One region of the Romboutsia sp. genome, then DNA from elsewhere that is predicted to be linked to it. Evidence: riboswitches for the same ligand, from Rfam matches in the RefSeq annotation. Region 1 holds a riboswitch; each other region holds the start of a gene.

Region 1 (7,731 bases):
AATTTACACTTCTTTTTATCTATTTTTCCCTTTATTTATAAAATAAAATCACCGTAAACAAAATTTACGATGATTTTTATATTATTATTTTATTTTTTTAGATAAAGTATCTATAGGCATTAATTTATCTAAGTAGTACCACTTACATTCGCCATCTAAAAGCTTAGCATACTCATCCTTTGAGGCATAGTTAGAGGCCTTCTTATTATAGAATTTAAATTCATTTTTACCCATTTTATTTTTAACACTTTCATACTTAAGCTCTGCTATAAACTTGGAATCTAAGTATCCAAATATTTGAACTTTCTCTATTTTATATAAATCTTTAACTAAATGTCTTTTTATACGATCTTTTTTATCTTCCATTTCTAAGTTTAAATGAACTCCTACATAGTAGTTTCTCTTATTTTTCTTAGTTTCAAATTCAGATTTTTCTATTATAAGTCTTGTATGAATTTCCTTAGCTATTGCAGTTTTTATACCTATTTTGTGCTTATTTATTACACTTTCATCTAGATTTCTACTTATTAAGTAATTTAAAAAACCACATTCAGCTATTTTCTCTATAAAGATTCTTTGCATTCCTACTTCCTTTTGAAGTTCTTTATCTTTTATATCTTTAGGAACTAATTTCATATAGTCATTAGAATTTTCGACACTTTCCTTTGCAAATTCTACACATTTACTTATTTGTTCAGGTGTTATATTAACTGATTTAGTCATTAACTTATCAAATTTTTGTTTTATCTCTATATTTTTAACAAATACTTCGTACTTGCTGTTTGCTGTTATATAATTCATCTGTGACGTCTCCTTCGTTTTTGTATATATTATATAATAATACCACATAACAGATAATATATAAACTATCCCTTAACAATATTATTAAATTTAATAATATAAAAAATGGAAATTATGTCAATAATATTATTTATAATAAATATAAGGAGAACGTATCTATGGATAATTTTATAAAATATTTACACAATAATCTATATTTATATGAATTTACACTAATAAAAACTACCCATAACAAAGCTGTCATATTTAAATCCTTTAGAAAATATACAAAATGTATCTATATAAATATTATTGACGGCCATATAGAAATAAAAATCGATAAAATATTTGACTTAAAAGGGATGGCTCCTGGAATTGAAAGATTAATAATTTCTAAAAAAGTATTTGAAGATATAAATGAATCTTTAAACTATATTCAAAAAAATGTGGCTATTTAGGCTATATAAAAAGCATCTAGTCTGCAAATCTACAGCTAGATGCTTAGTAATTAAAAGTGTATTGTGAAAGTAAAACTTGAACCTTTTCCTATCTCTGATTTTACATATATTTCTTCATCTAAATGACTCATAATTTCAGAAGCTATAGATAACCCTATACCTGTACCCATTGAAGCATGTGCCTTGTCCACTTTGTAAAAACGATCAAAAACAAATGATATATCTTCCTTATCAATACCTAATCCAGTATCACATATACTCACCTTTATAAAATCCTCCTCAGCTACAACGTCTACACTTACACATCCTTCAGCTTCAGTAAATTTAAAAGCATTATCTAACAATATTACTAGCACTTGTATTATACGATTTTTATTAGTAAATACATCAGGAATATGCTTTAAGTTCTTCGGTATATTAAAAGTTACTTCTAAGTCATCCGCCATAACTTCAAATTCCTCTACTGCTTCTAGTATCATCTTCTCCACATTTACTAAAGATTTTTCAAGCGCTACGTTTCCTGATTGTAATCTCGACAATTCTAACATATCTTCAATAAGTAATTCTAATCTCATTGACTCCCTAAGTATCATTCTATAATATTTTTTCTTATCGATTCTTTCTAAGAATACATCATCATTTAAGGTCTCTCCAATTGCACGTATAGATGTAACTGGTGTTTTTAACTCATGTGATACATTTGCTATATAATCTCTTCTAGTCTGTTCTAATAATTTAGCTTGTCTATCATTTTCTTCTAGCTTTGTTGCTAAGTAGTTAAAGGCCCTTGCAAGTTCTCCTATTTCATCTTCCTTGCACTCTTCTATTCTAGTAGAAAATTCTCCTTGTGACATAGCTACAGTAGCCTTAGTCATATCATGTAGCGGTCTAATCATTCTGTTTATGAATATGTATAATGGAATTATTATAGATATTAGTGCTAAAACCATGCTTACTCCTAAAACTATGTAAAATCCATTTAGTGATGAAGTAAGTTGATCTGCAATTTTAATAAAAAACATAGCACCTATTATATTTCCATCTTTTTTTATCGGTTGACCTACAAGTATTACATCATCACTTAATCCATGTAGTTTTGTTACTCCTTTTATAGAGTTACCTTTTAAAACGGTACCTATGTATGGTTGTAGTGCTTTGTTAAGCTCATCATCTTTGAATTTTTCGTGATTATATTCACTTGAAATTTCTTCTTGTGATGTATCATAACATTGAATAATAGCAGATTTCATCAAACTTGAATCTACTATATCATTTAAGTTACAATCATTTCCTACAAAGTCAGTAGCAAGTTTATTTATTTGTTGCTGAATTTCATTTATATTCACACCTAGAAAGTATTGTTTTATTGTAAAACTACAGAAAAATATTGTAGCAACTACTGCACCTATGGCTGTTACAATTATTATTTTAAATAATCTTTTGAATATGCTTTCTCTCATTAAGATACCTCAAACTTATAACCAACTCCATATATAGATTTAATTTCCCATGTTAAATCATCTGTTGGAAGTTTTTTTCTAAGTCTTTTAATTTGAGTATCTACCACTCTAGTATCTCCAAAATAATCATATCCCCAAACTTCAGATAGTATGCTGTCTCTATTTAAAATGTTACCTGGATTAGATGCCAGCATATAAAATATTTTTATTTCCTTTGGTGTAATTTTCAACAATCTTCCTTTTACATAAACCTCATGAGTATCTACGTTTATTTCAAGGTCTTCATATTTAACGCAGTTATTTTGCTTACTTACTATTGTTGTTCGTCTTAATACAGTTTTTATACGTGTTACAACTTCCCTTGGTGAAAAAGGTTTTGCAACGTAATCATCTGCACCTACTTCTAATCCAATTATTTTATCTATTGTTTCTGATTTTGCTGTAAGCATGATAATTGGTACATTACTGTTTTTACGTATTTCTTTACATACATCAGTCCCAAACATTTTAGGCATCATTAGATCTAGTAGTATTAAATCTGGTTTGATAGTTTTCGCTTTATTTAATGCATCTAATCCATCATAAGCAGATACATAATCCATTCCCTCTATTTTTAAATATTCCCCTATTGTCTCATGTACTGATTCTTGATCATCACATATCAAAATTAATGTATTTGACAATTTCTCCACTCTCCTCTTTTGTAAAATCAATTGTAATCTCTAGTAATAATTTAAAAAGAAAAATGCTTTAGCATGGAAACTAAAGCACTTAGTAAGGTTAGGTTGTTACATCTATATCTAATTGCTTAAGGGCAAATTTAAAAGCTCAACCAGGATGATTGAGCTTATCTTTATATCGTAAATATACTTAATATAGTATATTTGATAGTAAGAACATTCCTCATCCCCGAAGAATTTCTTTGATATCATAGGCAGGTATCCTGGCTTAGCTTCGTCCTACTAGTTTACCTTCCCGTGAATTATCACAGTGGTTATAAACGTTCGTCCACATTACAGTAGCGGGTGCTGCAAAGGATTTTACCTTTTTCCCTTTTACTCTCTTGTAGAGTACCTATAATACTTTTAAGTTGTTATAATATACTTATATACTATACTAACTTTATTATTTTTTCAACATATATATATTTATTTTTCCTTTTTACTTCCTAAATAATATCCTATGAACCCTGCTCCTAGAGCTGCTTGAGTTGAAAATAATAAACTTTCTATTTCTCCACTTGGTGGTTCATATAAACTTTTAAACCATGGTTTATATCCTGGATTTATTTGAGTTATAACACCTTCTGCTTGCCCATCTGCTCCACCATATTCAGCACCTGGATTAATTAGAAGTGGAATTATTATAAGTGCTACAGCTAGTAAAAGTAACATCACATTTTTTTTATTCATTGATTTTATATTATTCACTGATTTCGTATTTGTGTTCATCATAATCAACTCCTTCTCCTTCTTTTTCATTTATTAAATTATAAATTATAGTAGTAAGTATACCTTCTGCTATTGCTATCGGTATTTGAGTCATAAAGAAAACTCCTAAAAATTTCACTGCAGACACCATTACTCCACCAGTTGCATCTGGAAATGCTAGTGCAAGTTGCAGTGCAGTTATTGTATATGTAGATAAATCACCTAGAGCAGCACTTATAAACACATTAGTTCCAGGCTTTACATTTTTCTTTTTTAAAAATTTAAATATACAAAATGAAACTATAGGACCTACTATCGCCATTGAAAAAGCATTTGCTCCTAAAGTTGTTATTCCTCCATGTGCTAAAAGTAATGCTTGGAATAAAAGTACTATTGTTCCTAAGACAGCCATAACACTTGGTCCAAATAATATTGCTCCTAAACCTACCCCTGTTGGATGTGAGCAACTTCCTGTTAGTGATGGTATTTTAAGTGCTGATAAAACAAATACAAATGCCCCACATAATGCTAGTAATACCTTTTTTTTCGGTTCTTCTTTTACTAGTTTATTTATATTTTTCACTCCCATTAAGAAAAATGGTATGAATACAATACTCCATATAATAGACCATTTCATTGGTAAGAACCCTTCCATTATATGCATTGCGTTTGAGTTAACTGGATTTAAGATGATTAGCATAAATGCAGCTGTTAAGACTAATTTTAACTTTTTCATATGTTTTCTCCCTCTTTCTTCATATTTCCCTTATGTATATTAAATTATTTTTACAAGTTCATTATATATATAAATTGTGTCATTATTGTGTCAAAATATTGGCAAAGTAAGTACACTTACTAAATTCTATTTTTAAACAATTTTTCTAAATATTTTAAATATTTGTACTAACATTAAAAAAGTTAGGCATATTGCCTAACTTTCTTAATATTAGTATTTTACAAACTATTACAACAATACATGCTATGTGTGCATTACTATTTATTTGTTGAACAAGTCATTAAGTTGGAAGCATAGAACTGTAATACCTTAGATATATATATATTAACTATTTCATCTCTTTCTATATAAACCTCATGCTTCGCTTCTTCTACATGATACAGTTCACATTTGCTATTTCCTTGTACAAATTTATTATGCCCACCTGGTTTTACAAATGTATCTTTACCAGCTTGTATTAATAACACTGGTACTTGAATTTTATTTGAATTCTTTACAACTTCTTTAGTTGCTTTGAATGATTCCTTTAACCAATTAAAAGATCCACCTGCTGTTTGTAAGTTTTTATCTTTAAGTTGCTTGTTAAAATATACATCATATCTTTTTTGTGAACTAGTTCCTGATCCTATTAAATCAGGCTTTCCATCAAATGGATTGTGACCTAGTATATACTTTTTACCTTGCCCAAAAACACACATAGCATTAGCTATTATTTTAGACACAAGGTCTGGATACTTACCTGTATCTATCTGCATCATAGGTGCATTCAAAATTGCTGCATCGAAATAATTAGGGTATCTTTCTAAGAATAATCCACCTATACATCCACCCATAGAATGTGCAAATAAGAATAGTTTGCTTTCATCTGGCTTAACTATAGTATCTATAAAAGTCTTAAAGTCCTCTACATAATAATCAAATTTTTCAACATTGATTTGGCTATCATCTATACCTAGTCTTCCTGAGTATCCATGACCTCTATGGTCTATAATGTATACTGAGTATCCTTCTTGGTTAAAAATTTTTATTAATTCTCTATATCTTACTAAAGATTCACAAAATCCATGTGATATAACTATTTTTGCTTTTTCTTCTTTTACTTCATATTTCTTATAATGTATTTCTATATTATTTTCCCCGTTAAAGTATTCCTCTTGTCTTTTCATAGTCTTCCTCCCACTTATATTGTAAGTGTTGATATTTCAAGATTTAACCTTGGGCTATAAAACACGACCCCTCTATATTATAATATATTAAATTCAGCTTTACTACCTCTTGATGTAGCTACTACTTCAAGTTTTGCATCAACTCGTTCTTTAAGTTCCTCAACATGAGAAATTATCCCAACTAATCTTCCACCTCTTTGAAGCTCTAATAAGCTATCAATTGCATTATCTAAAGATTGTGGATCAAGTGTTCCAAAGCCTTCATCAACAAACATAGTATCAAGTGATACACCACCAGCGTTTGATTGTACAACGTCAGAAAGACCTAGCGCCAGTGATAGGGAAGCCTTAAAGCTTTCTCCACCAGATAGTGAGCTTACATCTCTAGAACTATCTGTATAATTATCATAAATCTCAAGTTCTAATCCTTTTTGACCCGCACCTTTACTTTTACTTTTCTTTCTAATTAATGAGAATCTCTCACCTGTCATTTTTTCAAGTCTTATATTTGCTGCATCTATTATATCCTCAAAATATGATGCTAATATATATCTTTCAAAAGATATATATGGTGATTTTCTACCATTTGCTAAATCTGCAAGCTCTCCAACTACTCTATACTCTTCTTCTTTTTCCTTAAACTCTATATTAAGTTTTTCTACATTTTTAAGAATATCTTGATTACTGTCTAATATAGAGTATTTATCTTTTAATTTAGCTTCCATTTCTTTTTTGCTTTCACTTATAGTCTTAACTTTTTCTTCAATACTTAATATATCTATAAATTCTAAATCCTTGCATTTGTTTATAAGCTCTTCTTTTTTTGTTGTTTCAAAATTTAATTTAGCATTATAATCTTCAACTTGCTTTTGTATTATATCTATTTTAGCTATGTTTAGTTTAGCTTGTTCATATTGTTCTAAAGTATCAAAACCTTCTTTTTTCATTAAAGCTTCAAATTCTGATTTAGTTTTTTCTATTTCTAATCTTAATTCTTCTATAGTCTTGTTTATCTCTTTTGAAGTTGAAGTTTCACCTTCTACACTCTTAGAGATAGTATCTCTTTGTTCTCTTAAACGTACTAATCTTTGCTTACTTTCATTTAATATTTTATTCTTTTCATTTATCAAATCATTTAAGACTTTAATAGAGCCTATGTTTTGTGGGATATCTTTTTTATATTCCTCAATCTTAGTACTTACTTCTGTAAGGCGTTTGAAGTCAACCTTTTCTTTTTCTTCAAAGACAATTAGCTTCTTTTCATTTTGATCTATATTAATATCTATCTCACTAATTTTTTTAACTATACTTTCTTTTAAATCTACTTTTTCTTTAACCTTTACTAATTCTTTTTCTAGGTTTTCAATTATAGTTTTTAACTCTGTACCTTTGTTTTTAACGTCATTATAAGTAGTTTGCAAATATTGTTTATCTAAGTTTAAATTATCAGCAAATCTAGCTAGAGAGCTATTAACAAACTCTAGGGAATTTTTTATATCTGAGTTTAGAGCTGTTAAATCTCTAATCTTTAAGTTCTTTTCTTCTTCTAACTTATCTAAATTAGCTTTTGCTATTTTAAGTTCTTCTTTAGTAGGTATGTTAGAATCATTTTTTATAGTAGCAGGACTTGGATGATTAATTGACCCACATACGGGACAAGGTTTATTAGATTCTAACTTAGAAGCTAGTATACCAGCTTGT
Region 2 (7,731 bases), on a different contig from region 1:
AATTTTAAGTTTAATTCAAATTTCATTAAATAGAGTAGTAGAAACCAAGATAATACAAGAAAGGCCAGGAGTTGAAGATATAAAGGAAAAAGCGTATAAAGATGTAGTTTCGGGATTTTCTAAGATATATAATGAAGATGTTTTACAAAAAGTAAAATATGCTTTAGTTCTTGAAGGTATGGGAAAGCATCCTACAGTAGATGGTTTAAGTAGAAGGATAATTAATAGCGTTAAGAAGATAGATATAAATCAACCTATAATAGACATTTTAAAATGTGTTGATGTCATATATTTAAATTATTTCAATCAAATATTAAATAAGCAAGAGGATACTGAAAAAAAATCAGTAGAATATATAGATAATAACGATGTAGATTTTGATACATTTGCAAATTTTATGTATGAAGAACTTTATAATGAGGAAGATAATCAGTTTGTTGAAAATGAAATAAAGGATATAGCATCATCAATGTTAGTAGAAAATATAGGTGAAAATGAAATAGAACAATCATCCCAATCTTCTGATAGAGTTATATATGTAGATAAAGAAACGTTAGATAAGATTTATAAAAAGATGGAACATTATTATGGTAAATCTTATTTAAATAAAAGTGAAATAAAAAAAATTGAGACAAAAAATTGTAGAAATGCACATGAAGGATGTAGAATTCATTTTACAGAAGGAGTTTTAAGAAGTGAGTGTAGCAATATAGCTCAAATAAAATATGTAACTAGGCAAAAAGAGAATAATATAAGTAAGTTTAGAGATAAAGTGAAAGTACATAAGAGAAATATAATAAAACTGAAAGAAAATATATCCAGAATACTAATAGAAGAAAGTGAAATAAGTAGAATTTACTCTGATTGTGGAACTGTATATGCAAATAGAGCATGGAGAGTAAGTAGAAGTAATAATAAAAAAATATTTTATAAAGATGTTGAAAATGAAAAAGGAAAATATGTTATAGATATATTGTTAGATTCAAGTGGTTCACAAAGTAGAAATCAGGCAAATGTAGCTACTCAAGCATATATAATAGCGAGAGCATTAACAATGGTAGGAATACCAAATAGGGTTATAGGATTTTCTAGTTTTATGGATTATACAATCTTGAAAAGATTTAAAGATTATGAGGATAATATAGATTCTAGTGAAAATATATTTGAGTATTTTTGTGCAGGGAACAATAGAGATGGTTTAGCAATAAAGTCAATTTGTGAAGGTTTATCGGAGAGAACTGAAGAAAATAAAATATTAATAGTTTTAAGTGATGGAAGACCTAATGATGTGAAAATAGGTAAGGATAGAGAAAGAAGCATACGGGGAGAAATGGCGTATAGAGGAGTAGTTGGAGTAAAAGATGCTGCAAACGAAGTAAGAAAAGCAAGACAAAATGGAATATTAGTTTTAGGTGTATTTACAGGTAAAGAAATTGATTTACAAGCAGAGAAATTAATATATGGAAAAGATTTTATATATACAAAAGACATAGAAAGATTCTCGGATATAGTATCAATGTATTTAAAAAAGATAATTAGGAATTAAAATCTATAAAGTTATGGGAAATAATAATAAAACTAAATAATTAAAAAAATTTAAAAATAAGAAGGAATATTAAACTTATTATAGAATGTATTAATAGAAGTTAATATTTAAAATAGCATAAATGATTAGTCAATATTGTGTAATCAAACAGATTTCTTAAAAAATAATAAAAATATTATAGGTTCTTAAATCAAGATTAATAGGGAAAGAGGTCAAAGTCCTCTGCAGCCCCCGCTACTGTAAAGCTGACGAAATTTCGATTTAACCACTATGACTTAGTCATGGGAAGGTAAAATAGTAGGATGAAGCTAAGCCAGGAGACCTGCCTAATAATATTTAAGAATTTCTTCGGGGAGGAGAAAATTTCTTAAAATACTTATGTATATAATTAGTATTTATAAAGAAAGTCTAACCCTTAGGTTAGACTTTTTAAATTGACAAAAATATATATTAATATTTAAAATAGAGAAGAGGACAGTTATGAAAAATTTAAAACTAGGATTAGTAGCATCATTTCTTTTGATTATATTAAATCCGATTACTTCAAATGCAATGCATATAATGGAAGGTTTTTTACCTGTACAATGGTCTATTATATGGAGTGTAATATTTATACCGTTTTTCTTAATGGGTTTAAAATCTATAAATAAAATAGTAAAAGAAGAGCCTAAGAAAAAATTATTATTAGCTTTATGTGGAGCTTTTGTGTTTGTACTATCTGCATTAAAAATACCATCACTAACAGGAAGCTGTTCTCATCCAACAGGGGTAGGACTTGGAGCAATATTATTTGGACCAAGTGTGATGACTGTTTTAGGTACAATAGTACTGTTATTCCAAGCATTGCTTTTAGCACATGGTGGATTAACAACATTAGGAGCTAATGCATTTTCAATGGCAATAGTAGGCCCTATAGTAACATTCTTAATATTTAAATTTTTAAAGAAAAGAAATGTAAAGCTAGGCACTAATGTATTTATAAGTGCGGCTTTAGGAGATTTAGCTACATATACAGTAACTGCACTACAATTAGCTCTAGCATTTCCAGATGCAACTGGTGGAGTAATGGTGTCAGCTGCAAAGTTTCTAGGAGTATTTTTTATGACTCAAATACCAATAGCTATAGCAGAAGGTATACTTACTACTATAATCTATAATTTAATAATAGAAAAAGAAGGAAATGGAGTAGATGATGAAGAGTACAAATACGAAATCAACAAAGAAAACTAACTGGATATTATTCTTAATAGCAGTAGGACTTATTATAGCTCCATTGATATTAAATTCAAAAGCTGAATATGGTGGAGCTGATGGAGAAGCAGAATCTATTATAACAGAGATAAATCCAACATATAAGCCATGGGTTAGTAGCTTGTACAAACCACCAAGTGGAGAAATAGAGAGTTTATTATTTTCAACACAAGCAGCAATAGGAGCTGGATTTATAGGATATTATCTAGGTAGCAGAAGGAGAAAGTAAAGATGCTTTTAATTGATAAATATGCATATACAAATAATTTAACAAATATAAATCCAAAAATTAAAGTTAGTATAGGTGTAATTTTTTTAATTGCATCCATGCTGATAAAGAATATTTTGTTTTTAATGAGTATAATGATTTTAATGAGTATTTTTATAATTTGTATAGCTAAAATAGATATGAGAAACTATATGAAATTACTTAGAATTCCTATGTACTTTTTATTTATGGGAATCATAATAAATCTTATCAATATATCGTTTGATTCAAATAAGTTGATTTATAGCTTAAATATTGCTAATGTATATATAGGTGTATCTAAGGCATCATTAAGTACATCAATATATATATTGTTTAGATCGATGTCTTGTTTGACATGTGTATATTTTTTTATACTTACAACTCCTTTCAATCAAATATTATTTTTATTAAAAAACTTGCATATATCAGATACAGTAATAGAACTATCAATGCTAGTTTATAGATTTATATTTATTTTTTTAGAAGAAGTAGAGGATATTAGAAAATCACAACAATTAAGATTTGGATATATAAATTTAAAAACTTCATATAAGTCAATTGGTCTTCTTGGAAATATGCTGTTTAAAAGAATGATGAAAAGATACGATGATATGTGTATATCATTAGATATGAAATTATATGATGGCAAATTTCACATAGTAGGTGACGAGAATGTTTAAAATTCAGAATTTAAATTATCAATATGAAAAAAATTCATTAGCTTTATCAGATGTCAATATGGATTTTGATAAGGGGAATGTAATTGGAATAATAGGATCTAACGGTTCAGGCAAATCAACATTGTTCATGAATTTAATGGGAATACTACAGCCATCATCAGGAAGTATTTTATTTAAGAATCACGAGTTAAAATATAATAAAAAAGGTTTATATAATCTTAGGAAAGATGTTGGAATAGTATTTCAAGATCCAGAGAAACAAATATTTTATTCAAGGGTATATGATGATATAGCATTTTCTTTAAGAAATATAGGTGTAGATGAAGAAACAATAAAATATAAAATAAAAGAAGCTTTAATGGCTGTTAACGGACTAGATTTTATAAATAGGCCCGTACATTTTTTAAGTTATGGCCAGAAAAAAAGAGTAGCAATAGCATCTGTAATAGCCATGGAAAATGATATTGTATTACTAGATGAGCCAACAGCAGGATTAGATCCAATTAGTACAAAATTAATTGTAGATATAATTAAAAATCTAAAAGATAAAGGTGTAAAGATAGTTATATCAAGTCATGATATGAATTTAATATATGAAATATGTGATTATGTTTATGTATTAAATAGAGGAGAAGTAACTGATTTTGGATTAACAGAAGATGTATTTATAAATGAAGATAAAATTGATAAAGCAGGACTGGAATTGCCTTGGTTAGTTAAACTCCACAAGAATATGAAACTACCTTTATTTAGAAAAGAAGAAGATTTGTATAAATACTGGAATAATAAAGTACTCAATACAAGTGATTAATTAGCACTAAATTTATATTTAAACAAATCAGATATAGAATATATAGTTATAAACTATTTGTTCTATATCTTTTTTTAATTGCTAATAAGTTATATACTATAAACTAGTGAGCTTATATTTAAAATTTATTTTTATATAGATTTTAGACTTCCATTATATTGGAAAAAATCAAGATATGAGTTTCTTAAATTTGAACAAATCTTTGATATAGATTAAAATAGAGTTATATCACTGTTAACAGGAGGAAAAATATGAATTTAGATACATTAAATCCTGCCCAGAGAGAAGCGGTAGAAAAGACAGAAGGTCCTGTGCTTATACTAGCTGGAGCAGGTTCGGGTAAGACTAGAGTTTTAACAACAAGAATTGCACATCTTATAGAAGATAAAGGTGTACAAGCTGTCAATATATTAGCTATAACATTCACTAATAAAGCAGCAAATGAGATGAGAGAGAGAGTAGAAGAAACATTAGGTTCTGATACAAAAGATATGTGGATAAGTACTTTCCACTCTTGCTGTGTGCGTATACTTAGAAAAGATATAAATAGAATTGGATACAATAGAAGTTTTGTTATATATGATAGTTCAGACCAGGTTACTTTAGTAAAGGACTGTTTAAAAGAATTAAATTTAAGTGATAAGGTATTTGAACCAAAGGTAGTTATAAGTACGATATCAGGGGCTAAAGATAAGTTATACAATCCTGCCCAATTTAAGGCTATGCACTTATCAGATAACAGAATGAGTAAGATGGCGGATATATACGCACTGTATCAAGATCGTTTAAAAAGAAATAGTGCATTAGACTTTGATGATTTAATATATAGAACAGTGGAACTTTTAAAAGAAAATCCAGAAGTATTAGATTTTTATAGAAGTAGATTTAAATATATAATGGTTGATGAGTATCAAGATACAAGTAAGGCTCAATATGAATTGATAAAAATATTAGCTAGGCAACATCAAAATATATGCGTAGTTGGAGATGACGACCAAAGTATATACGGATGGAGAGGTGCTGATATAAGAAATATACTTGAGTTTGAAAGAGATTATGATGATGTTCATGTAGTTAAATTAGAACAAAACTACAGATCAACTCAAGTTATACTAGATGCAGCTAATACTGTAATATCTAATAATATAGAAAGAAAAAGAAAGAAGCTTTGGAGTGAGAAAAAAGAAGGGGAATTAATAAAGATACAGTTATCTGATAATGAAATAGATGAAGCAGATTTTATCACTGATATGATAGCAAAAATATCTAGAGAACAAAATAGATCATATAAGGACTTTGCTGTACTTTATAGAGCAAATGCACAAGCTCGTCCTATAGAAGATGCTTTAAATAGAAGTCAGACACCATACAATATATATGGTGGAACTAAATTCTATGAAAGAAAAGAAATAAGAGATTTAGTGGCATACTTAAGAGTTATACAAAATCCTCAAGATGATATATCTCTAAAAAGAATAATAAACGTTCCAAGAAGAGGGATAGGTCTTAGAACTATAGAAAAAATAGAAGATAGAGCTAGTTTAAAACAAGAAAGTATATACTCAGTACTTATAGATATAGAAACTAACTCAGATATATCAACAAAAGCAAGAAATAGTATAAGTGGATTTGTGGATACTGTAGGAACGTTAAGAACTATAAAAGAAGTATATCCTGTTAGTAAGTTAATAGAAAAAGTATTAGAGACTACTGGTTATATAGACGAATTATCTAAAGAGAAAAGTGAAGAAGATCAAGACAGAATAGATAACTTAAAAGAATTTATATCTATAGCCTTAGAATTTGAACAAAATAGTGAAGAACAAGACTTACAAACTTTCTTAACAGGAGTAGCGCTTACATCTGAAACAAGTAGTGATGAAGAAAATGATAAAGTATCTCTTATGACTATTCATACATCAAAAGGATTAGAATTCCCAGTGGTATTCTTAATAGGTATGGAAGAAGGCTTATTCCCTATATCGAGAGCTGTAAGGTCTATGAGTGAATCAGACATAGAAGAAGAACGAAGACTTTGTTATGTTGGTATAACAAGAGCTAAAGAAACACTATATATGACTTTAACTCAAAAAAGAACTTTATATGGAAAAACTAATCCATCAATAGCATCTAGATTCATGGAAGAATTACCTAAAGAATGTATAGAGAAGCTTAATAAGATGGAAAAGGAATTAACTCATTCAAAAGCAAACTACAATGTATTAGATAAGTATAAACAAAAGTACATGAATAACATGAATAAGTCGGCAGTAGCTAATAATGTAAATGCAACAATTAAAGATTCAAAAAAAGAAACTGACATAGATGATATAAAACCAGGAACTAGAGTACATCATGCTAAGTTTGGAGTAGGTACTGTAGTAGGTATGATGGGCACAGATGTTACTATAGCATTCGTACAGCAAGGTATTAAAAAGATAAATAAAGAATATACAACATTAGATATATTATAAAATCCAAGTTATAAAATTAATTGTGGCTAAAAGTTATCAACAAAATTTAACTTTTAGTCACAATTATATTAAATAAATTTTTATATTACATAGGGGGCTATACAATGGAACAAAAAAAATTCTCACAAGATCTTATAGATTTTATTTATGAAAGTCCGACATCTTTTCAAGCAGTAGAAACATCAACAAAACTTTTGAAAGACAATGATTTTAAAGAGTTACTACTAGATGAAAAATGGAATATAGATACAAATGGAAAATACTATATAACTAAAAATTCATCTGCAATAATAGCATTTGTAGTTAATTGTAAAAACATAGAAAAAGAAGGATTTAGAATAATAGGATCTCATTCAGATTCACCTACATTTAGAATTAAGCCAAATGCAGAAATATCTGTTGAAAATACATACTTAAAATTAAATACAGAATGTTATGGTGGGCCAATATTAAATACATGGTTAGATAGACCATTAGGAGTAGCTGGAAGAGTAGTTTTAAGAAGCGATAATATACTGAAGCCAGTTGAGAAAATGGTAAATATAAATAAACCAGTTTGTATAATACCAAATATAGCAATACATATGAATAGAACTGTAAATGAAGGTTATGCATTAAATAAGCAAAAGGATATGCTACCTTTAGTAGGTCTTTTAAATGATAGTTTAGAAAAAGATAATTTCTTGTTAAATCAATTAGCTAGTAATCTAGATGTAGCC
Region 3 (7,731 bases), on a different contig from region 1:
TGATATAATGCTTTTAGATGAACCATTTGGAGCGCTTGATTCTATTACAAAATTATCTATGCAAAAGTGGTTATTAGAAGTTAAGAATAGAGTTAATTCTACTATACTTTTAATAACTCATGATATTGATGAAGCTATAATGTTATCAGATAGGATTTGTGTAATATCAAAAAAACCAGCAAGTGTTAAAAAAGAGTTTATAATTGATAAGAGTCACTATAATGATGATAATTTAGAAAATATTATAAAACTAAAAAAAGATATAATAAGCTTATTATAAATATAAAGCATATGAAGTCAAATTTGATTTCATATGTTTTTTTATATTATTTAACGTAACAAAAGCGAAATTCCCACTATAAAATATAATTCATGATATAATTATATATGACTTTAAATTTAAACTTATAATATAGTAAGGAGAAGTGAAATGACAGAAGGTTTTGAAGTAAAAGACATAAAAGATATAATGCAAAATAACAAATTAAATTTATGTGTTAAAGAAAATAGCACTTACATAAATATACCAAAAGAAATACTAGATAAAGGAATGAGCATATTAACAGAATATATTAGAATATATTCTAGCATAGAAAGTTTAAAAGAAAATATAAATAAATACTTATTTGATGAAAATAGTACTGTTACTTATAGTATTATAGGAAATCAACTTATGAAAATTAAAAGTGAACAAAATTTAGATGAAATATTACCTTATATAAATGTTGATATAAATAAAATAGAAGAAAGATTAAAAAATATTTGTGCATGTTTTTCAGTACAATTGCAAGAAATAAATGCTATGAAAGAAGAATTAGCAAATAATTATGTGAATAATTCATATAACATGGATGATATAGTAGATAAAGATTATGTAAATGAAGTAATAAAACATATAAAAGATGCCAGTATGTATTCACTAAAATCTAAGTCTAGGTATGGCTCTATATCTAGTGATCATGATCTTAAAAACAAAGAAGATATAATTGACTTGAATGATGAAGAAACTAATGGAGATTATAGTCCAATACTTGTGATTTATAGACCTGCAAAATATCATAGAGGTCAATATGTACTTGAAGACACATCTTATGTATATATAAAAAGGCAACCCTTAGAAGCTCTTATAAAACAAGAAAGATTAGAAGAAAAAGGTATAGATTCTATGGGCGCTATAAGTTATAAAAAGCTTAAGCATGACCTTACCAATGAGAATTCACAAGAAATATTGGCAGAACTATATGTATATGCTCAAAAAAATTCTATAAAATTTGAAAATATAAAATTAGCTGATATAACTTCAAATAAAGTTTGGATGACAGCTGATAGACTAAAAAAAGAGTTTAAAGAACTTAGATATTATCATAAAAATTTAACCCAAAAAATAAAAGATATATATGATTCGACAGGACAATATTATACGCAAATAGGTGGGAAATATATATTTAATAGTAGAGAGTTTATGCATAGTTATAAAACATATAAAAGTAAAGATATAAACAACTAAAAAGACTTAAATATACAAAGAGGGCTATTAAATTTTAGTAGCCCTTTTTGTATATTTTAAAATGGTAAGTTAAATATATCAGCTATGTTACAGATAGATTTAACTGATATTTTTCATAATAAATAAAAAAAATTTTACATATATAAAAAATTTTTAAATATAACTTGAGAACGTTATCACTACATGTTATTATAAAATATGTAAAAGAATAACAAAAAATGTATTAAATGATAAATACATAATATTAGGGGGATTATTATGGACATAAAGAGTAGATTAAGTGAATTAAGAAAACAAATGAATGAAAAAAATATATATGCGTACATAGTACCATCTTCAGATAATCATGAAAGTGAATATGTAGGAGATTACTTTAAATCTAGACAATTTATATCAGGATTTACAGGATCTGCAGGTACTGTAGTAGTTACTCAAGAAGAAGCTGGTCTTTGGACAGATGGAAGATATTTTATACAAGCTGAAAAAGAATTAAAAGGATCAGGGATAAAGTTATTTAAAATGGGAGAAGAAGAAGTACCGACTACTGACGAATATTTATATAATGCTATACCACAAGATAAAATATTAGGTTTTGATGGTAGAGTAGTATGTGCGAAGGAAGGAATTAACTTAGCTGATAAGTTAGCTAAAAAAAATATAAATATAGTATATGAATATGACTTAATAGAGAACATATGGGAAAATAGACCTGCCTTATCAGATAATAAAGCATTTTTATTGGATGTAAGATATGTAGGAGAAACTTTCAGCTCTAAGTTAGCTAGATTAAGAAAGAAAATGGAAGAAAAGAATGTAACAAATCATGTTATAACTACTCTTGATGATATAGCTTGGTTATTTAATATAAGAGGTAGAGATGTTAAATTTAATCCTGTAGTACTTTCTTATGCACTAATAACATTAGATAAAATTTATTTATTTGTAAATAAAAATAAGTTAAATGATGAGATATTAAGTGAATTAGGTAAAGAAAATGTTGAAATAAAGCCATATAACGATATCTATGAATTTATAAAAACTTTAAATAAGAATGAGAAAATATTATTAGATTCGACTAAGATAAATTATGCTATATACAATAACATACCAAGTGAAGTTGAAAAGGTAGACGAATTTAATCCAACAATGTTCTTTAAGGCAGAAAAGAACGAAGTAGAGTTAAAAAATATAAGAAATAGTCATATAAAAGATGGTGTAGCCTTTACTAAGTTTATGTACTGGTTAAAGCAAAATATAGGTAAAATAGAAATAACGGAAATGAGTGCAGCTAAGAAATTAGAAGATTTAAGAAGAGAACAAGAAGGCTTTATAGAGCCAAGTTTTAGTACAATAGCAGGATATAAAGAACATGCAGCTATGATGCACTATAGCGCAACTGAAGAAACTGATTATAAATTACAACCACAGCATTTATTCTTAATAGATTCAGGTGGTCAATATTTTGATGGAACTACAGATATAACTAGAACTATAGCACTAGGTAAATTAAGTGATGAATTAAAAATACATTTTACAGCTGTATTAAGAGGTATGATAAATTTATCAATGGCTAAATTCTTATATGGAGTTAGAGGATATAACTTAGATATATTAGCAAGAAGGCCAATGTGGAATATGGGAATAGATTACAAGTGTGGAACAGGACATGGTGTAGGATTTGTTGGAGCTATACATGAAGCACCTAATGGATTTAGATGGAGAATAATACCAGAAAGGTTTGATAGTGCTGTATTAGAAGAAGGTATGTTAACTACTAATGAACCAGGGATATATATAGAAGGTTCTCATGGTATAAGAATAGAAAATGAATTAGTTGTTAGAAAAGCTGAAAAGAATGAATATGGACAATTTATGGAGTTTGAAGTTGTAACATTTGCACCAATAGATTTAGATGCAATAGATATTAATGAAATGAATAAGGAAGAAAAAGAGTATTTAAATTATTATCATAAGTTAGTTTATGACAAAGTATCTCCATCTTTAAATGATGAAGAAAGACAATGGTTAAAAGAATACACTAAAGAAGTATAGTAAAAGGGTCTCCCTAAACTATAGGGTGTCTTTTTAATATAGAAAATATTAGGTAATTGCGAAACCCATTGTTAAAAATAAATTTGAATTTAAATTCAATATCAAGTAATACAGAAATACTAAATAGTGATGAAAAGCTGTATTTAAACAGTTATCATAAACTTGTATATGAAAATTTAGCTAATCACTTGAATGATAAAAAAAGAAAGTGAATAAAGCCGTATACGGGACAAAATTAAAAATTTACATTAGGGGGAAATTTATGAGTGAAATTACGGTAAAAAATAGGAAACCTTTTGGTTTTTATGTTTGTTCTATCGCATTTATGTTAGAAAGAGCGGCATATTATGCTGCCAAGTATCTAATTTTTGCTTTTGTAACTGCTACTGTGCTAACAGGTGGATTAGGTTTTACAAAAGTTGAAGGCGCACTAATACAATCAAATCTTGTTGCATTTACATATCTTGCACCAGTTATCGGAGGATATATTTCTGATAGATATATAGGAGCAAGATACTGTATTCCAGTAGGATTGGCTTTGATGGCTGTAGGATATCACTTTGGAGCAACTGCAACAGATGTTACTGGTATGAATATATTGGTAATATTTGTTGCTATAGGTACAGGCCTTTTTAAAGGTAATGTTGCTGCAATTAGTGGATCTTTGTTTAAGGATAAAGAACAGCTAGATTCAGCATTTTCATTGCAATACTCTTTTGTTAATATGGGAGCTTTTATAGGAACTATAGCTGTAGGGATTCTTATAGCAACAACATTTGCACACGGTGACATTCAAGGTTTTAGACCTGTTTTTAAAGTGTGTAGTATAATTTGTGCAATTAATTGTCTTTGGTTTTTATTTGGTACGAAATTCCTTGGAGAAGTAGGAAAAAAACCATTTAAAGCTGGAAAGAGCACTGAAAACAAAGTTGAAACTGAAGTTAAACCATTGACAAAAACTGACAAAAAAAAGGTTTTTGCTATTATACTTGTATCTATGTTTTCAGTATTATTTTGGGTGTTTTGGTACTTAACTTATTTAGCTGCTTATGATTATGGTGGTCAGTTCATAAATATGACTGTAGGTGGATTTAAAGTTCCTCTTTCATGGTTTGACTCACTAAATTCATTTACATGTATTGCTCTTGGACCAGTACTTGGTGCACTTTGGTTCAAGCTATCAAAGAGACCTAAAGGTGATTTGAGCTTATTTAAAAAATTAGCGCTAGGTCTTAGTTTTCTTGGTATGTCTTTCTTAATGCTTGTATTTGCAGAGATTTCAAGAGGTGTAGGCGCAGGTGCTTCATCTAAAGCTAGTCTTGTTTACCTTTGTGCATTTGGAGTGCTTCTAAGTATAGGTGAAATGCTATTCTCACCACTTGGTAATTCTTTTGTAACTAAATATGCACCAAACAAAATTTACTCTGTATTACTTGGTGTTTGGACTTTTGCTACATTTTTAGCTGGAAAATCATATAGCTATCTGTACGCGTTTACTTCAAAATTCACTATAATGCAGGCGTATGTTGCGATTCCAATCGTTTTATTCATATGTGCAATACTTTTATTTGTATTTGATAAAAAGCTAATAAGATTGCTTGAAGATGAAGAAGTTAAAAATTTTGAATATGAAGAACAAACTGTATAAAATCTAAAAGTTAGATGTAAAGAAATGTGTTTCTCACCACTTGGAAACTCATTAAAATTGACGAAATCTTAAATTAAAAATTACCAAAGGCTATTCAAGATAATATATCATGGATGGTCTTTTTAAAATCCAAGAATACTATTAAAAAGAAGTGATTATGACAAAATATTGACACAATTTTGACACGAAAAATACATAATTATACATTATAATATATTTATATTAGAATTAGTAAAAAAACAGTAGGGGAATATGTTAATATAGTTGATACACTTAAAAACTTTCTATATAATAAAGATATAGATAATAAAGAAGTTTATCCGTATACAAGTAACAATGGCGAAAAAATACATAAAAAATATTAGGTGTCAATTGACTTAATAGGGAATTAGATGAAATTTCTAAGCTACCCCAGTAACCGTAAAACTGACGAAATCTTATATACCACTGAGAAATCGGGAAGGTGAGATAGTAGAATGACGTTGAGCCGGGAGAACTGCCAAATATTTAACTAGTACCTTCTGAGGGTGGGCTTACTAGGAGTTTCGTTAATGAAAATCAAGCATACTCTCAGAGTATGCTTTTTTAAAACCCTACATACAAAAATCAGACAGATAAAAGGAGAAATAAATAGTTAAGGCTATTTACAAAAGAGAGCATGAGCAAAAATAAAAACTTAATAATTTTATGTATACCTATAGTATTTTTAATTATATGCATGGGAATTTCTATAGGAAGTTCAAACATTAATATATTAGATACTGCTAACATATTGCTGAATAAAATGTTAAATATTCCATTAAGAGATAATATAAAACTAAAAGATATATCTATAATATGGACAATCAGACTTCCTAGAGTGCTACTTGCATTTATGGTTGGAGGATGTTTAGCAGTAAGTGGAGCGGTTGTGCAGTCTATACTTAAAAATGAATTAGCATCTCCATATACACTAGGGGTATCCTCAGGAGCATCATTGGGTGCTGGACTTGTTATAGTCCTTGGAATATCTATACCATTTTTAGGTGGTTTAACATTACCGATGGTTGGATTTTTATTTGGACTTTTAACTGTATATTTAGTTATTGTATTTAGTGGAAAAATAGACAAGACTATGTCAAATAATACTATAATACTTGCTGGAATGGTATTTGCATTATTTGTAAATGCACTTTTAACAACAATGACGGCATTATTTAGTGAAGATATAAAGAGTATAACACTTTGGCAAATGGGAAGCTTTTCTATGAAAGGTTGGTCATATGTACAGGCACTTATACCATTTTTATTGATTGGCATATTAGGAGTACTAAAATATATAAAAGAAATGGATATATTAACATTTGGAGAAGAACAAGCAAAAGCTGTTGGAGTTGACACTACTAAAGTTAAAAAAAGGTTATTCATATTTTCAACAACATTAACAGGTGCGGCGATATCTTTAAGTGGAACAATAGGTTTTGTTGATTTAATAGCACCACATATAGTTAGAAGAGTATTTGGTTCAAAACATAGTTATGTTATACCAATGTCTTTTATATTTGGAGGATGTTTAATGGTTATTACTGATTTGATATCAAGAACAATAATATCACCAGCAGAACTACCAGTAGGAGCGATAACAGCACTTATAGGAGCACCATTCTTTGCATATGTGTATTTTAATTCAAAGAAAGGTAGGTAAAATTATGTTAGAAATTAAAAATCTTTATTGTGGCTATGATGAAATTGATATTATAAAAAATATTAACCTAAAAGTTGAAAATGGTGAAAATCTTTGCATAGTAGGACCGAATGGATGTGGTAAAAGCACGCTTTTGAAATCTATTGCAAACATAATTGATTATAAAGGCAGTATAAAGATAGATAACAAAGAAGTATCTTCTTTTGATAGAAAACATCTTGCAACTAAGGTTGCTTTAATGAGTCAAATATCTCAAATTTATTTTCCATATACTATATATGAAACAGTAGCTCTTGGAAGATATGCTTATTCTAATAGTGTATTTTCAAGTCTTAGCGGCAAAGATAAAGAAATCGTATTAGATAGTATAGATAAGGTAGGGCTTTATGATATAAAAGATAAAATGATAAGTGAGTTATCAGGAGGGCAATTACAAAGGGTATTTTTAGCAAGAACTTTTGCACAAAATCCAGATATAATACTCTTAGATGAACCTACAAATCACCTTGATTTAAAACATCAAATAGAGATTTTAGAACACTTAGTAAGTTGGGCTAGAGATAATAAAAAAATTGTAATAGGAGTACTTCATGATTTAAACTTAGTTCAATATTTTGGAGATAAAGCAATTATGTTAAATGGTGGACAAGTTTTTTCATATGGTAGTCCTAAAGAAGTTTTAGAAAGTGAAAAGCTTAAAAATGTTTATGGCATAGATATTAAAAAATTTATGGTAGAAGTACTTGAAAAATGGCAATAAATAAGGGGGATTAGTATGAGTAAAAAATTTGTTATGTCATTTAGCGGTGGTAAAGATAGTACACTAGCACTTTATAGAAT
Region 4 (7,731 bases), on a different contig from region 1:
TTGTAGGTGCTGATGTAGTGGCTGTAGATGTTGGTATAAATTGTGACCATAAACTAGAGGGTGTATTAGATTATAAAATCAGAAAAGGTACATCAAATATGGCTAAAGGGCCTGCTATGACTAGAGAAGAAGCTATAAAATGTTTAGAAATAGGTATAGAAATATCTGAAGAATGTATAGAAAAAGGATACAAACTTATAGGTATTGGAGAAATGGGTATATGTAATACAACGCCAAGTAGTGCCATAATATCTGTAATATGTGGTTGTGATCCTTTAGATGTAACTGGAATAGGGGCAGGGCTGAAGAAAGAAAAGATACAGCATAAAGCAAATACAATAAGAAATGCTATAGAATTAAATAAACCAAATCCGCAAGATGCAGTAGATATATTATCTAAAGTTGGTGGATTTGAAATAGGTGCTATGGCAGGCGTTATATTAGGATGTAGTGCAAATAAAATACCAGTTGTTTTAGATGGATTTATATCTTATGCAGCAGCATTATTAGCATATAAATTAAATCCTAAAACTAGAGAATATATGATAGCATCTCATGCATCATCAGAACCAGGAACAGAAAAAGCATTAGAAATAATAAAATTAAGTCCTGTGTTAAATATGGATATGAGACTAGGTGAAGGTAGTGGAGCAGCTTTAGCATTCAATATTATAGAAGCAGCTAATTATACATATAAAAATATGGCTACATTTGATGAAGTAGAATGGGTAGATAACAGTTTAAGATAGGAGAAGAAAAATGAGCAAAGTTATATTAGTAACAGGTGGAGCGAGATCTGGTAAAAGTAATTTTGCAGAACAATTATGCATAGATAGAAATGATAGCACTGCTTATATAGCAACATCAATACCTTTTGATGATGAAATGAAACACAGAGTAAAAAAACATAAAGAAAGTAGACCACAAAATTGGAAGACTTACGAAATATATAAAGATATATATTCTATAGTTGAAAAAATATCTAATAATCATAAAACTGTAATATTGGATTGTGTTACACTTTTAGTTAATAATTTGATGTTCACATATGATTTAGATATAGATAAAGCAACACAAGATGAAATAAATGAATTAGAACTATACATAAAAGACCAAGCTAATAAGTTAATTGATGAGATAAGAAAAACAAATTTATATTTTATTGCAGTAACTAACGAATTAGGTATGGGAATAGTTCCAGCTAATAAACTTAGTAGAGTATATACAGATATTGCAGGCAGAATAAATCAACAGATAGCATCACAAAGTGATGAAGTATATTTTGTAGTAAGTGGTATACCTATGAAGATAAAGGGGTAGATTATGAAACGATTTATTGCAATACTTCAATTTATGACTAGAATACCTATAAATATAGATGTAGGATTTGATGAAGATTTTCATAAATCTATAACGTATTTTCCGCTAGTAGGACTTGTTTTAGGAATATTATTATTTTTAGTAGGGATAGTATCAATAAAAATATTTGATCCATTTGTGACATCTATAATAATTACGTTAGCATCAGTTTTATTAACAGGAGGTCTCCATATTGATGGATTAGGAGACACATTTGATGCTATATATAGTTATAGAGATAAAGAAAAAATGCTAGAAATAATGAAAGACTCTAGACTAGGAACTAATTCACTTTTAGCTATAATGTTTGTTATTTTACTTAAAATAGGATTTATATACAGCGTTATAACTCAAGGATTTATGTGGATGGTAATTTTTATGCCAATTATAAGTAGATTAGGAGTTATAAGACTAATGTATAAAACAGTTAGTCCTAGAGCTAAAGGAATGGGAAATATGTTCATAGGAAAAGCAACTGCAGGCATGTTTATAACAGCTATAACATATACAATAGCAATGGTAGTATTAATATCAAGAGTTATATTTTATTCACCAACTATGTTAATAGCAAAAATATTAATGTCTATAATCGTTGTTCTTATATTTAATCAAATGTTCAAACAACATATATATAAGAAAATTGACGGAGTAACAGGAGATATTTTAGGATGTAGTGTAGAACTTGGTGAAGTTATATATTTACTTTACATATACTTAATAATAGGATAACCTTTAAAGAGGTGTGCATATGACAAAATTAATTTTAGTAAGACATGCATTGACTACTGATAATCAAAACAATAGATTATCAGGCCATATAGATAGTGTGGTAAGTGAAAGTGGTAAAAAACAAATTGATAAATTAACAACTTATTTAGAAAAAATAGAAATAGATAAAATTTATACCACTACATCATCAAGAACAAAAGACACAGTAAAACAAATTGCAAAATTAAAAAAAATAGAAATAGTAGAAAAAGAAACATTAAAAGAAATTAGCTTTGGAGATTTTGAAGGAATAACCTTTGATGAAATTAAAAGTAATTATCCAAAACAATTTCAAGATATGATAGATAAAGGATATGAATATAAATATCCTAATGGAGAGAGTTTAATAGACTCATACAACAGAGTGGCAAATGAAATAAGTAAAGTAATTTTTGACAATAAAGATAAGACAATACTTATATGTTCTCATGGAGGAACTATAAGAAATATAATAACTTACTTAATATCAAACAGTTATGAATACCACTGGAATTTTAAAATTGATAATGCATCAGTTACAATTTTAGAAGTGGAAAATGGGTTTACTGTAATAGACACCATGAATAACACAAATTTTATTTAGCCTTTAAAATCGAATACTAGATTAAAATAGGTTTTTAGAGATTAAAAGGGAAAAAGGTTAAATTCCTTTGCAGCCCCCGCTACTGTAAAACTGACGAAACTAGAAATTACCACTGTCTTAAGGATGGGAAGGTATAGGAGTAGGATGAAGTTGAGCCAGGAGACCTGCCTAATTTAATTTATTGATGAGATCTTCGGGGTGAAGGTTTTTATTTGATATATCTTAAAATAAAAGTCCTAACTCTATTTAGAGTTAGGACTTTCTTAATATTTAGAAAATTAAAAAAATAGGGAAGTGAAATAATGGGCAAGAAAATAATGTTACAAGGTACTGCTTCTAATGTTGGTAAAAGTATTCTAACTGCTGGATTATGTAGAGTATTTAAACAAGATGGTTATAGTGTTGCACCATTCAAATCACAAAATATGGCATTAAATTCTTTTATAACAAAAGAAGGTCTTGAGATGGGAAGAGCTCAAGTATTCCAAGCTGAAGCAGCAGGAATAGAAGCAATAGCAGATATGAATCCGATATTATTAAAACCATCAGGAAACCATAGATGTCAAGTAATAGTAAGAGGTAAGGTACGAGAAGATATGTCTTCAAGTGATTATCATATTTGCAAGCCTAAGTTAGCAAATGAACTAAAGAATATATTTGAACAATTTAGTAATAACTATGACATTGTAGTTATGGAAGGTGCAGGAAGCACAGCAGAGATAAATTTAAGAGAACATGATGTTGCCAATATGGGAATGGCAAAAATTGCAGATGCTCCAGTAATAATAGTTGGGGATATAGATAGAGGAGGAGTATTTGCATCATTAGCGGGTACGATGCTCTTATTAAATGAAGAAGAAAGAAAAAGAGTTAAGGGAGTAATTATAAATAAGTTTAGAGGAAGAAAGGAACTTTTAGATGATGGCGTAAAAATGCTTGAAGAAATAATAAAAGTTCCTGTTCTTGGAGTTATTCCTTATAGTGATATAAAAATAGAAGATGAAGACAGTGTGACAACTAGATTTAAGACGAAGATGAATAAAAATGATATTCATATAGAAATAATTAGAACGCCTCATATGTCTAATTTTACAGACTTTAATATATTCGAAACTCAAGAAGATGTAAGTATTAGATATGTGGATTATGGTGAAACACTGGGAAATCCTGATATGGTAATAATTCCAGGAAGTAAAAGTACAATAGATGATTTAAAGTACATAAGAGAAAATGGATTAGAAGAACAAATAAAGGAATTACATAAGAGAGGTAAATTGATATTTGGTATTTGTGGAGGATATCAAATGTTAGGAAAGAAGCTTAAAGACCCATACCATGTTGAAGGTGAAGTTGAAGAGTTTGATGGAATTGGGCTTTTAGATACAGAAACTACCTTTGAGATGGAAAAAACAACTACACAAGTAGAAGCCACAATATGTGATGGGCTTGGTGGATATATGATTAACCTTGAAGGAAAGAAAGTAAAAGGTTATGAAATACATATGGGAATAAGTAAGATAGGTGAAAATGTAAACAATTTAAACATAATTAATAAAAAATTAAATGAGGAAGTTAATTATGTAGAAGGTAGTGTTAACAAAGAAGGAAACATAGTAGGAACTTATCTTCATGGTATATTTGATGATATAGATTTTACGAGAACTATTTTAAATAATATAAGAGAACAAAAAGGCTTAGATAAAATAGAAAGTAGCGTAACTTCTTTTGAAGCGTTTAAGCAAAATGAATATGATAAATTAGCAGATTTATTGAGAGAACACTTAGATATAGAAAAAATTTATGAAATAATGAGCGAGCATGAAAAAGTAACAGTATAAAAATTCACTTCGCTCATGTCGCCAACAATATGATTATTATATACACTAGATCACATTTGTTGATTAAAATAAATTTAGGATTAGGTGAAAATATGAAGAAAATTTTAATAGCAGGAACTAATAGTGGTGTAGGAAAAACTACTATATCATTAGGAATTATGCAGGCTCTTACTAAGCGAAATATGAAAGTTCAGCCATATAAAGTTGGACCTGATTATATAGACCCTTCATATCATACTTTTATAACTGGTAGACACTCAAGAAACTTAGATTCATATATGCTAGATGATGAAAAAATAAAATATGTATTTAATAAATCGTCACAAGATGCAGATATATCAGTAGTTGAAGGTGTAATGGGTCTTTTCGATGGTATAGGAATAGATTTAGATAATTGTACTAGTTCTCATACATCAAAGATTTTAAAAGCTCCAGTTATATTAGTTATAAATGGAAAAGCTATGGCAGCATCTAGTGCAGCTATGGTGTTAGGGTATAAGGAAATTGATAAAGACGTAAATATAAAAGGTGTAATAGTTAATAATGTAAGAACTAAAACACACTATGAAATAATAAAAAAAGCAATAGAGACATATTGTGATACTGAAGTTTTAGGATACTTCCCTCCAAATAATGAATTTTCTTTAGAATCGAGACATTTAGGATTAGTACCTAGCGTAGAAATAGATTCTTTAAAAACTAAATTTAATAATTTAGCAGACGAAATTGAAAAGTACATAGATATAGATAGAATACTAGAAATATCACAAACTGAAGAAGTTAAAAGTGATTTTAGTTTACAAGACTTTATAAAAAATAATAAAGTAGAAGATAAAAGTGTAGCAGTAGCATATGACAAAGCATTTAATTTCTACTATAGAGAAAATATAGAACTTCTTGAAGAGTTAGGATTAAACATAAAATATTTTAGTCCATTACAAGATAAAGAAATACCAAAATCAGAATATATATATATTGGTGGAGGATTCCCAGAGATATTTGGTGAAGAGTTACAGGCAAATGAATCTATGAGAAAATCTATAAAGGAAGCCCATAAAAATAATATACCTATATATGCTGAATGTGGTGGATTAATGTATTTAGGAGATAAGCTTATAGACCAAGAAAATAAAGAATGTAATATGGTAGGAGTGTTTAAAGGATATAGTAAAATGACCTCATCTTTAAAAAGATTTGGATATTGTTATGGAACTGCTAAGGTAGATACTATTTTATCTAATAAAGGTGAAAGTATAAAAGGACATGAATTCCATCATTCGGTTTTTGAAACAGAAGAAGAATGTGCTTACATAATGAAAAAAGAAAGAGATAAAAAAATAGTTGATGAATGGGAAGGTGGATATAGTAAGAATAATACTTTAGCTACATATCTGCATACTCATTTTTATAATAACTTAGATTGTATAAAAAATTACTTAGAAAAAGGAAAAATTTAATATGTATATATTTTCTATTTATATAGGATACATAATGGACTTAATTATAGGAGATCCATATTCTTTTCCTCATCCAGTTAGATATATTGGAAAATTAATAAAAAAAACTGAGAAAAAAATAAGAAATATAGCGGCATCCGATAAAGATTTAAAAAAAGGTGGATTTGTTTTATGGTTTGTAACAGTTGGAATAACATACTTAGTTACATATTTAATAGTAAAATTAAGTAGTTTTATTCCAGGAGGGTTCTTAATAGCAAATTCGCTTTTGATTTATACAACATTAGCTACTAAATGTTTAAAAGATGAAGCTGTAAAAATATATAAAGTTTTAAAAGCTGGAGATATCGAAAAATCTAGAATTCAATTATCTTATATAGTAGGAAGAGATACTGAACATTTAGATGAAGATGAGATAATTAGAGCTACTATAGAAACTGTAGCAGAAAATACAGTAGATGGAATAATTGCACCAATGTTTTATGCTTTTATAGGTGGAGCACCACTTGCAATGGCATATAAGGCTATAAACACTTTAGACTCTACTGTAGGATATAAAAATGAAAAGTATAAAGATTTAGGATTTGCATCAGCCAAAATTGATGATATTGCAAATTATATACCTGCTAGAATTTCAGTTTTATTAATGATGATAGGTAGTTTAATGCTAGGATACGATTACAAAAGTTCTTCTAAAATAGCAATTAGAGATAGAAAAAATCACAAAAGTCCAAACTGTGCATATCCAGAAGGTGCAGTTGCAGGAGCGCTAGGAGTTCAATTAGGAGGAACGAATATATATTTTGGGGAAGCAGTTTATAAGCCAACAATAGGAGATAAAGTTAGAGAGATTGAAATAGACGATATAGTTAAAACAAATAAAATAATGTATGCTACCTCAATAGCTTCAATGGTTATATTCACGACATTATTTATGATATTATAATCAAATTAATAAATTGAAAATAGTGGATATTGAGAAACTGCATGAGAAAAGGGAATTTAAAATTGAGGGGGATATGAATGAAAGATTTAGGACATGGAGCTAATGTAAATTATATAGCTAAAATGTATAACAAAGACCCAAAAGATATAATAGATTTTAGTTCAAACATAAATCCAAAAGTAATACCAGGATTAGAAAAATATATACTAGAAGGATTGTTAGAGTGTAGAAGTTATCCAGATATAAATTATACAAGTTTAAGAAATAACATATCAAAGTATATAAATGTAAAACCAGATGCTATAATACCTGGCAATGGAGCTACTGAAATAATTTATTTATTAATGAAGAGCATAGGAAAAAGATTAGCGATATTAAATCCTACTTTTTCAGAGTATAGAAGAAGTGCTAAATTAAGTGGATTAGAACTTATAGATTTAAATCTAGATAATCAAAATCAATTTTCTATAGATTTACGATATATAAAAGAAAATATTGAAAAATTTGATAGTTTATTTATATGTAATCCTAACAATCCAAGTGGTAAGGTGCAAGATTTAACAGAGTTACTAAACCTAATGGTACAAAATAACAAATTATTGATAGTTGATGAAACTTTTATGGAGTTCGTAGGTGAAGAAGAAAAATATAGTCTAGTTAAATATATAGAAAAACATGAAAATCTATTTATTCTTAAGGCTGTTACAAAGTTTTTTGGGATGCCAGGGTTAAGACTTGGATATGGTTTAACTACCAATAAAAAAATAATGGAAAAAATTT

Evidence for each region. A riboswitch is a leader RNA that binds a small molecule or an ion and turns the genes downstream of it on or off. The one in region 1 is predicted to bind cobalamin.
Region 2: another riboswitch for cobalamin. It lies ahead of AC11VW_RS10055 (energy-coupling factor ABC transporter permease); the one in region 1 lies ahead of AC11VW_RS09810 (response regulator transcription factor).
Region 3: another riboswitch for cobalamin. It lies ahead of AC11VW_RS04190 (FecCD family ABC transporter permease); the one in region 1 lies ahead of AC11VW_RS09810 (response regulator transcription factor).
Region 4: another riboswitch for cobalamin. It lies ahead of AC11VW_RS02240 (cobyric acid synthase); the one in region 1 lies ahead of AC11VW_RS09810 (response regulator transcription factor).

Annotation. Positions count from the first base shown of each region.
Region 1 is NZ_JBXKIW010000061.1:12,336-20,066, forward strand. Features, by position in the region: gene AC11VW_RS09795 (hypothetical protein) at 85-801, opposite strand; gene AC11VW_RS09800 (hypothetical protein) at 960-1,238, shown strand; gene AC11VW_RS09805 (sensor histidine kinase) at 1,289-2,698, opposite strand; gene AC11VW_RS09810 (response regulator transcription factor) at 2,698-3,381, opposite strand; cobalamin riboswitch at 3,615-3,791, opposite strand; gene AC11VW_RS09815 (energy-coupling factor ABC transporter substrate-binding protein) at 3,847-4,152, opposite strand; gene AC11VW_RS09820 (energy-coupling factor ABC transporter permease) at 4,121-4,864, opposite strand; gene AC11VW_RS09825 (alpha/beta fold hydrolase) at 5,122-6,030, opposite strand; gene AC11VW_RS09830 (AAA family ATPase) at 6,108-7,731, opposite strand, start outside.
Region 2 is NZ_JBXKIW010000063.1:2,335-10,065, reverse strand. Features, by position in the region: gene AC11VW_RS10060 (cobaltochelatase CobT-related protein) at 1-1,546, shown strand, start outside; cobalamin riboswitch at 1,709-1,891, shown strand; gene AC11VW_RS10055 (energy-coupling factor ABC transporter permease) at 2,027-2,776, shown strand; gene AC11VW_RS10050 (energy-coupling factor ABC transporter substrate-binding protein) at 2,736-3,026, shown strand; gene cbiQ (cobalt ECF transporter T component CbiQ) at 3,029-3,727, shown strand; gene AC11VW_RS10040 (energy-coupling factor ABC transporter ATP-binding protein) at 3,720-4,538, shown strand; gene AC11VW_RS10035 (ATP-dependent helicase) at 4,790-7,012, shown strand; gene AC11VW_RS10030 (M18 family aminopeptidase) at 7,117-7,731, shown strand, end outside.
Region 3 is NZ_JBXKIW010000038.1:10,299-18,029, reverse strand. Features, by position in the region: gene AC11VW_RS04210 (ABC transporter ATP-binding protein) at 1-280, shown strand, start outside; gene AC11VW_RS04205 (hypothetical protein) at 431-1,507, shown strand; gene AC11VW_RS04200 (aminopeptidase P family protein) at 1,766-3,559, shown strand; gene AC11VW_RS04195 (peptide MFS transporter) at 3,822-5,207, shown strand; cobalamin riboswitch at 5,554-5,725, shown strand; gene AC11VW_RS04190 (FecCD family ABC transporter permease) at 5,866-6,891, shown strand; gene AC11VW_RS04185 (ABC transporter ATP-binding protein) at 6,896-7,651, shown strand; gene AC11VW_RS04180 (Dph6-related ATP pyrophosphatase) at 7,667-7,731, shown strand, end outside.
Region 4 is NZ_JBXKIW010000018.1:3,573-11,303, forward strand. Features, by position in the region: gene cobT (nicotinate-nucleotide--dimethylbenzimidazole phosphoribosyltransferase) at 1-749, shown strand, start outside; gene cobU (bifunctional adenosylcobinamide kinase/adenosylcobinamide-phosphate guanylyltransferase) at 760-1,320, shown strand; gene cobS (adenosylcobinamide-GDP ribazoletransferase) at 1,324-2,088, shown strand; gene AC11VW_RS02235 (histidine phosphatase family protein) at 2,108-2,710, shown strand; cobalamin riboswitch at 2,722-2,896, shown strand; gene AC11VW_RS02240 (cobyric acid synthase) at 3,013-4,548, shown strand; gene AC11VW_RS02245 (cobyrinic acid a,c-diamide synthase CobB) at 4,641-6,005, shown strand; gene cbiB (adenosylcobinamide-phosphate synthase CbiB) at 6,007-6,951, shown strand; gene AC11VW_RS02255 (pyridoxal phosphate-dependent aminotransferase) at 7,029-7,731, shown strand, end outside.